2 regions of the Streptomyces sp. NPDC048338 genome follow, and region 1 is predicted to be linked to the other one. Evidence: riboswitches for the same ligand, from Rfam matches in the RefSeq annotation. Region 1 holds a riboswitch; the other holds the start of a gene.
The links. A riboswitch is a leader RNA that binds a small molecule or an ion and turns the genes downstream of it on or off. The one in region 1 is predicted to bind thiamine pyrophosphate.
Positions count from the first base shown of each region.

Region 2: another riboswitch for thiamine pyrophosphate. It lies ahead of thiO (glycine oxidase ThiO); the one in region 1 lies ahead of ACGFZF_RS19745 (thiamine ABC transporter substrate binding subunit).

Region 1 covers NZ_JBICYQ010000008.1:101,148-105,346, forward strand. Annotated here, with positions in the region: gene ACGFZF_RS19740 (ABC transporter permease) at 1-415, opposite strand, end outside; gene ACGFZF_RS19745 (thiamine ABC transporter substrate binding subunit) at 469-1,533, opposite strand; TPP riboswitch at 1,638-1,747, opposite strand; gene rlmN (23S rRNA (adenine(2503)-C(2))-methyltransferase RlmN) at 1,777-2,883, opposite strand; gene ACGFZF_RS19755 (class I SAM-dependent methyltransferase) at 3,021-3,614, opposite strand; gene ACGFZF_RS19760 (acyltransferase family protein) at 3,967-4,199, shown strand, end outside.
Region 2 covers NZ_JBICYQ010000001.1:362,146-366,344, reverse strand. Annotated here, with positions in the region: gene ACGFZF_RS01700 (thiazole synthase) at 1-207, opposite strand, end outside; gene thiS (sulfur carrier protein ThiS) at 211-411, opposite strand; gene thiO (glycine oxidase ThiO) at 408-1,586, opposite strand; TPP riboswitch at 1,584-1,697, opposite strand; gene ACGFZF_RS01685 (NAD(P)/FAD-dependent oxidoreductase) at 1,831-2,994, shown strand; gene ACGFZF_RS01680 (Rv2175c family DNA-binding protein) at 3,141-3,506, shown strand; gene thiE (thiamine phosphate synthase) at 3,594-4,199, shown strand, end outside.

The DNA of each region.
Region 1 (4,199 bases):
CGGCGTAGTTGAAGAAGACGTGGGCCAGGAGGATCGCCCAGACGCCGTTGTCCAGGCGGACGCCCCACAGCTCGTCGAGGAGCCCGCGGCGGCCGACGAGCGCCAGGAAGGCCGTGCCGACCATGACGGTGGGCAGCACGAAGGGGACGGTGACGACGGCGCGCAGGACCCCCTTGCCGGGGAAGTCGAAGCGCGCGAAGACGTACGCGCCGGGCAGCGCGATCAGCAGGGTCAGCGCGGTGGAGGCGAGCGCCTGCCAGAGCGTGAACCACAGCACGTCGAGGATCTCCGGCCGGCCCAGGGTCTGCGCGAACCCGTCGAACCACCGGCCGCCGTCGCCGCCGAGACCGCGCTCGACGATGGAGGCGACGGGCCAGGCGAAGAACAGCCCGAAGAACGCGACGGGCACGGCCATCAGGCCGAGCCGCGCCGCGCTCCCGCGCACGTCCCGCCGCCGGGCTTCGCGGTCTACTTCAGAACGAGCGAGGACCACGACTTGATCCACTCGTCACGGTTCTCCGCGATCTTCTCGGGGGCCATGGTCTGCGGCTTGTCGACGACCACGCCGTGCTTGGTGAAGAGCTCGGGCAGGGTGGCGTCCTCTGCCACCGGGTTCACGAACATCTGCAGCGGCATGTCGTCCTGGAACTTCTTGGAGATCAGGAAGTCGATCAGCAGCTTGCCGCCCTCGGGGTTCCTGGCCCCGTCGAGCAGGCCGGCGAACTCGGTCTGCCGGAAGCAGGTGCCGGTGGAGACGCCGGTGGGGGCGGTCTCCGGCTGCGGCTCGGAGTAGAGCACCTCGACGGGCGGGCTGGAGGCGTAGGAGACGACCAGCGGCCGGTCTCCCTTGGCCTTCCGGCCGCCCGCGGAGCCGGAGAACTCCTGGTTGTAGGCGAGCTCCCAGCTGTCGACGGTCTTGACGCCGTTGGCCTTGAGCTTGGACCAGTAGTCCTGCCAGCCCTGGTCGCCGTACTGGGCGGCGGTGCCGAGCAGGAAGCCGAGGCCCGGGGAGGAGCGCTCGGGGTTCTCGACGACGAGCAGGTCCTTGTAGGCGGGCTTCGCCAGGTCGTCGAAGGTCTGCGGGGGCGCGAGCTTCTTGTCGGCGAAGTACTCCTTGTCGTAGTTGACGCAGATGTCGCCGGAGTCGATCGGGGTGACCCGGTTCTCCTTGTCGAGGCGGAGCGCGGCCGGGACCCGGTCCAGGCCCTTCGCCTCGTAGGGGACGAAGATGCCGTTGTCGAGGGCGCGGGACAGCAGGGTGTTGTCGACGCCGAAGAAGACGTCGCCCTGCGGGCTGCCCTTGGTGAGGATCTCCTTGTTGACGGCCTCGCCGGCGTCGCCGCTCTTGACGACCTGGACCTTGAGGCCGGTCTGGCGGGTGAACTCCGCCAGGACCTCCTTGGAGGCGTTGAAGGAGTCGTGGCTGACGAGCTTCACCGTCTTGGGGGTGCTCGCGGTGTCCTTGCCGTCGGACCCGCCGCAGGCGGCGAGGGTGGTGACGCCGAGCGCGGCGACGAGCGCCGCGGCGGCCATCTTCTTGGTGCTCACTGGATTTCCTCCTGGGTGTGACCAGGAAGAGACGCGGCCCCACCCGCCCGGCCATGGAGTTCCATGGCCGCGCGGGCAGGGCGCAACAGCTCGAGTAACGACCGAACTTCCTACCCAGAATGACCTGGGCGAGGTTCAGAGGGTCTGCGGCCTGACGGTGCCGCACTCTCAGCGCTGTGGCGCTCCCCTGTCGGAATATGCATCTGTGTTCGAGCTCAGGCTACAAGGTCAGCGCTCCGCCGCCGCAAGCTGTCCACAGGCGCCGTCGATCTCCTGGCCACGGGTGTCACGGACGGTGACGGGGACGCCGTGGGACGCGATGGCCTCGACGAACGCCTTCTCGTCCTCGGGCCGGGACGCGGTCCACTTGGATCCGGGCGTCGGGTTCAGCGGGATGAGGTTGACGTGCACCCGCTTGCCCTTGAGGAGCCGGCCGAGCAGGTCGCCCCGCCAGGCCTGGTCGTTGATGTCCCGGATGAGGGCGTACTCGATGGAGATCCGGCGGCCGGACTTCTCCGCGTACTCCCAGGCGGCGTCGAGGACCTCGCGGACCTTCCAGCGGGTGTTGACGGGCACCAGCGTGTCGCGCAGTTCGTCGTCGGGGGCGTGCAGCGAGACGGCGAGACGGCACTTGAAGCCCTCGTCGGCGAACCGCAGCATCGCCGGCACGAGGCCGACGGTGGACACGGTGATGCCGCGCTGCGAGAGCCCGAGGCCGTCCGGCTCGGGGTCGGTGAGGCGGCGGATGGAGCCGACGACGCGCTTGTAGTTCGCGAGCGGCTCGCCCATGCCCATGAAGACGATGTTGGACAGCCGCGCGGGCCCGCCGGGCACCTCGCCGTCACGCAGCGCGCGCATGCCGTCGACGATCTGGTGCACGATCTCGGCGGTCGACAGGTTCCGGTCGAGGCCGGCCTGCCCGGTCGCGCAGAACGGGCAGTTCATCCCGCAGCCGGCCTGCGAGGAGATGCACATGGTGACCCGGTCCGGGTAGCGCATGAGCACGGACTCGACGAGGGTGCCGTCGTGCAGCCGCCACAGCGTCTTGCGGGTGGTGTCGTCGTCGCACGAGATGTGCCGGACCACGGACATCAGGTCGGGCAGCAGCTCCCCCTGCAGCTTCTCGCGGGAGGCCGCCGGGATGTCGGTCCACTCGGCGGGGTCGTGGGCGTACCGCGCGAAGTAGTGCGTGGACAGCTGCTTGGCGCGAAACGGCTTCTCACCGATCGCGGCGACGGCTTCCTTGCGCTCGGCGGGCGTGAGGTCGGCGAGGTGCCGCGGCGGCTTCTTGGCTCCGCGCGGGGCGACGAAAGTGAGTTCTCCGGGCTTGGGCATGGTGCTACCAGTGTCGCAGACGCGGGCACGTGGCCCGGGGCGGAAGCCTGGGGTGGCGGTCGTCCGGGAGCGTTCCTGGTCGCCTTTGGGCACCCCATCGCGGACGAGGACCTGGCCGGCATGCCGCTGCCGACCGCTCAGCGGGCGATCTTTCCGACCAGGATGAACTCGTTGTACGGGAAGACCTTGCCGACGTTCCGCGGGAAGGGGAACGAGTAGGTGCGGTCGACGGTCAGACCGATCTTCTCCGCGTGGCCGCGCAGCCCGTCGAAGTCGACGAAGCGGACGTGGGTGGCGTCGGTCTTGTAGCCGGCCTCCTGGGGACAGATGAGGACCACGGAGCCGCCCGGCTTCACCAGCGGCAGGTACTGCTCCAGGACCGAGTTCCCCAGCGCCTCGTCCATGTGCTCCAGGACATGGGCGCACAGCAGGCTGTCGAAGGAGCCGGGGCCGCAGTCGGGCGCCTCGAAGAGCTCTTCGGAGGTGTAGGCGGTGAGCCCCCGCTCACGGCACGTCCGGACGGACGTGGCGTTGTGGTCGACGCCGACGCTGTCCGGTCCGCAGTTCAGCAGGTTGCGGCCGATGCCGCACCCGACGTCCAGCACACGGCCCAGACCGAGACGCTTCAGGTTCCACCGGTACGGGGCCTGGGTCGGCAGAAGCCGCTTGATTCCCGAGTTCTCCAGGCGGGCGAGGCGCTTGGTGTAGTCGGAGGACTCCGTACCGGACATCTGGCGACCACCTTTTCTTGACCGGGGGCTGGTGCGGCAGGAGAGAGCCTCTGGCCGATGGACGACATCCTAAGGTTGCGCGCCATCTCGGCCATGCATGATCAACACGCATGGGAGGTTGGGCGCCGCGTCATGCGACACCACGCTTCAGGTTGCCCAGAGCGCACGGGAAGTGCGCCTCGCGTCACCGGCCCTCTTCACCCCGAGCCACCGAGCCGGTTGTGACTTGAGGCACATCGAACCGCTTTTAACTGAGCGTTTATTCCGAAATGTCCCGCCCTGGATATTCGAACTGGACATCCTTTTGGCCTCAGCAGAAGATGTGGCGTTATCGAAAGCTAGGGAACTCTTCATGCAACGCGGTTTCGCGCTGCGATGGTCGCATGGCACCGTCGCCGAGCTGCTCACCGGTCGCCGCAACAGCCTCGGACTCCTCAGGCTCGTCCTGGCCTCGGCAGTGGTCGTCTCTCACGCCAGGATCCTGGGCTACGGCGGCAAGGAGTACCTGCACTCCTTCAGCGGAGGGCAGACCGACCTCGGCAAGCTCTCGGTCTACGGCTTCTTCGTACTGTCCGGGATCCTGGT
Region 2 (4,199 bases), on a different contig from region 1:
CAGGACCCGGATGCCGAGCCGGTCCAGGACGGACAGCACCGAGCCCTGGACCGTCGGGTCGAGCCGCCGCATCGCGACCGTCGTGAGTTCGGTGCCGCTGGCGACCAGCGAGCGCTCCAGCGCGTCGAGGCTGGGCGCCCCGCCCGTGCCCATGATCAGGCGCGAGGTGAACTCCGTGCCGCCGAGGACGAGGAGATCGTCGGACATGGCTCAGCCTCCCTGCACCGCGGTGAGGACCTCGACCCGGTCCCCCTCGCCGAGGACGGTCGCGGACCACCGGCTGCGCGGCACGACCGCCTCGTTGACCGCCGCGGCCACGCCGGCGGGCGCCGTGGTCAGCGTGGCGACCAGGACGTCGAGGGAAAGGGGGCCGGCGAGCACGCGCGGCTCCCCGTTCACGGAGACGTTCATGCGGGCTGCTCCTGACGTGCGTGCACCGGGGGTGCGGGGGAGAAACGGCGGGGGGTGAAGGGGCGCGCCTCGTCCGGCAGCGTGCCGGTGGCCAGGGCCTCGGCCATGACGTCGCCCGTGACGGGGGTGAGCAGCACTCCGTTGCGGTAGTGGCCGGTGGCCAGATGGAGGCCCGGCAGGGCGCTCGGGCCGAGCATCGGCGCGTTGTCCGGCGAGCCGGGGCGCAGACCGGCCCGGGTCTCGGTGAGCGGCAGTTCGGTGATGCCGGGCACCAGCTCGTGGGCGTCGCGCAGCAGCTCGTACACCCCGCCGGCGGTCACCGTCGTGTCCCAGCCCAGCTCCTCGCTGGTCGCGCCGACGACGAGCTCGCCGCTCTCGCGCGGCACCAGGTAGACGTGGCTGCCGCGGACGACGGCACGGACGGTCCGGGACAGGAACGGGGCGTACGCCGGCGGCACGGTGAGCCGCAGCACCTGGCCCTTCACCGGGCGTACGGGCGGCAGGACCTCGTGCGGTACACCGGCCAGCCGGCCGCTGAGGCTGCCGCCGGCCAGCACGACCTGGTCCGCGGGGAGCCCCGTCCCGTCGTCGAGCACCGCGCCCACGGCCCGGTCCCGGGCCACCGTCAGCCGTTCCGCGACGGCCCGGTGGAAGATCACGCCGGCCCGTTCGCAGGCGGTGACCAGTGCGGCGGCGAGCCGGCGCGGATCGACCTGGTGGTCGCCGTCGACCCGCAGCCCGCCCCGCACGCCCGGTGCCAGCATCGGCTCCAGGCGCCGGCAGTCGCGCCCGCTGAGCCACTCCGACTCCAGGCCGCAGCGGGTCTGCAGCGCGTGCAGTTCCCGCAGGTGCGCGCGGTCGTCGGCGTCGAGCGCGACGGCGAGCGTGCCGCAGGCGCGGTAGCCGACATCGTGCCCCGTGGCGTCCTGGAGTTCGGCGACGAACCCCGGATAGCGGCGCGCGGAGGCGAGGTTGAGGCCGAGCAGGGTCTCCTCGCCGTAGTGGAGCTCGGTGACGGCGGCGAGCATGCCCGCCGCCACGGCGGCGGCCCCGCCGCCCGGTTCGGGGTCGACGACGGCGGTGCGCAGTCCGCGCAGCGCGGTCCGCCAGGCCGTGACCAGGCCGATGATTCCGCCCCCGATGACGAGGACGTCCGATCCTGAACGTGGCTGCATGGGCGTCCAGCCCCTCCCTTCGCCGGCATGACCCGGATCAGGTTCGTACGGTCGGAGGCCGTCGCAGCCTCCCTCTCAGCCCGGTGCGTCCGGGCTCCCGCGAGTGCTTTACGTCGGCCAGACTAGCCCCCGCCCCGTTCCGGTCCCAGGGCCCACCCTTACTGACGGGTCGTCAGATGCGTAAGGTGGACGGGTGAGCGAGCAGAAGCAGTCATCGCAGCGTGTGGTCGTCGTGGGTGCCGGAATGGCAGGCGTGCAGACCGCCGTCGCCCTGCGCGAACAGGGCTTCACCGGCCCCGTCACCCTCATCGGCGCCGAGCCGCACCAGCCCTACGACCGGCCGCCGCTCTCCAAGGCGGTCCTCCTCGGCAAGGCCGAGGACTCCGCCTTCGACGTCGACTTCGAGGCGCTCGGCATCGGACTGCGCCTCGGCCTGGACGTGACCGGTCTGCGCGCCGCCGACCACGAGATCGACACCGAGGCCGGCCCCGTCCCGTACGACGTCCTCGTCCTCGCCACCGGGGCCCGGCCCGTCACCCTGCCGGGCACCGAGGGCGTTCCCGGGGTCCACCTGCTGCGCACCCTGGACGACGCCGCCCGCCTCAAGCCCGTCCTGGAGCAGCGGCACGACATCGTGGTCGTCGGCGCGGGCTGGATCGGCGCCGAGTTCGCCACCGCCGCGCGCGAGGCGGGGTGCGCCGTCACGGTCGTCGAGGCCGCCGAGCGGCCGCTGTTCGGGGCGCTGCCCGCCGAGGTCGCCGCGCCCATGGCCGCGTGGTACGCCGAGAGCGGCGCCGAACTCCTCACCCACGCGCGGGTGGCGGCGATCGAACCCGGCCGCGTCGTCCTCGCCGACGGCCGGCACCTGCCCGCCGACGCGGTCGTCGTCGGCATCGGCGCGCGGCCCGCCACCGACTGGCTCGACGGCTCCGGCATCGCCCTCGACGCGGGCGGCTCCGTCACCGCCGACGCGCGGCTGCGCACCTCGCTGCCCGATGTGTACGCCGTCGGCGACTGCGCCTCCTTCCCGTCCGCCCGCTACGGCGAACGGCTCCTGGTCCACCACTGGGACAACGCCCTGCAGGGCCCGCGCACGGTCGCGGCCGACATCGTCGGCGACGCCCCCGAGGACTACGACCCGGTCCCGTACTTCTGGTCCGAGCAGTTCGGCCGCTTCGTGCAGTACGCCGGCCACCACACCGGCGCCGGTGATCTCGTCCGCCGCGGCGACCCGGCCGGCGCCGCCTGGTCCGTGCTCTGGCTGCGCGACGGCGTGCTCGTCGCGCTGCTGGCCGTCGGGCGCCCGCGCGACCTGGCTCAGGGCCGCAAGCTGATCGAGGCGGGCGCCCGGCTCGACCCGGACCGCGCGGCCGACCCGGCCGTCCCCCTGAAGGCGGCGGCGGTCTAGGGGGTGTCTTGCCGATCTTGCCGGCCTCGAATCGGCAAGACACCCCCTAGCGCCCAGTGCCCGGAATTCACCGATCCGGCCCGATCCGGAGGGACTTCCACCGGGCCCGACTACCGGCTGTCAGCCCGGGATGGCAGGCTTGTCCCGTGACCGAGATTGACGCAAAGACCGATGCTCTCGTCCCCGCCTGGCTCTACCTCCCCGACATCGCGGAAATGCTCGACGTCGAGGTGACGCGCGTCCGGCAGCTGGTCAAGGAAGGCCAGCTCATCGCCGTGCGCCGCGGTGAGAACAGGGCGCTCCAGGTGCCTGCCGCCTTCATCCAGGGCGACAAGGTGGTCAAGGGTCTCGCCGGGACCCTGACGCTCCTGAAGGACGACGGCTTCACCGACGAAGAGATGCTGGAGTGGCTCTTCACTCCCGACCCCAGCCTGCCGGGCACGCCCGCGCAGGCCCTCAGCGAGAATCGCGGCACGGAGGTGAAGCGCCGCGCCCAGGCGCTCGCCGTCTGACGCACCGACGACACCACAGGAGGTTCCGTGGGGACCGGGCCGTGCCCGGCCCCCACGGCGCCGCCGCACCGACGGGGGGATCCACCCATGCCCACGCCTCGCGCCCAGCTCGCCGACGCCCGGCTCTACCTGTGCACCGACGCCCGCAGGAGCCAGGGCGACCTGCCCGCGTTCCTCGACGCCGTGCTGTCGTCGGGTGTGGACATCGTGCAGCTGCGCGACAAGGGCATGGAGGCCGGTGAGGAGCTGGAGCACCTCGCCGTGTTCGCCGACGCCTGCCGCCGCCACGGCAAGCTGCTCGCCGTGAACGACCGGGCCGACGTCGCCCACGCCATCGGCTCCGACGTGCTGCACCTGGGGCAGGGCGACCTGCCGGTGCCCGCCGCCCGGGCGATCCTGGGCGACGGCGTCCTCGTCGGCCGCTCCTGCCACGCCGAGTCCGAGGTGGACGCGGCCGCCGCGGAGCCCGGCGTCGACTACTTCTGCACCGGACCCTGCTGGCCCACCCCCACCAAGCCGGGGCGGTACGCGCCGGGGCTCGGGCTCGTGCGGTACGCCGCGGCCCTGGAGCAGGACCGGCCCTGGTTCGCCATCGGCGGGATCGACGAGACCACCCTCGACGAGGTCCTCGACGCCGGCGCCCGCCGGATCGTCGTCGTCCGCGCGATCACCGAGGCCGACGACCCGGCCGCG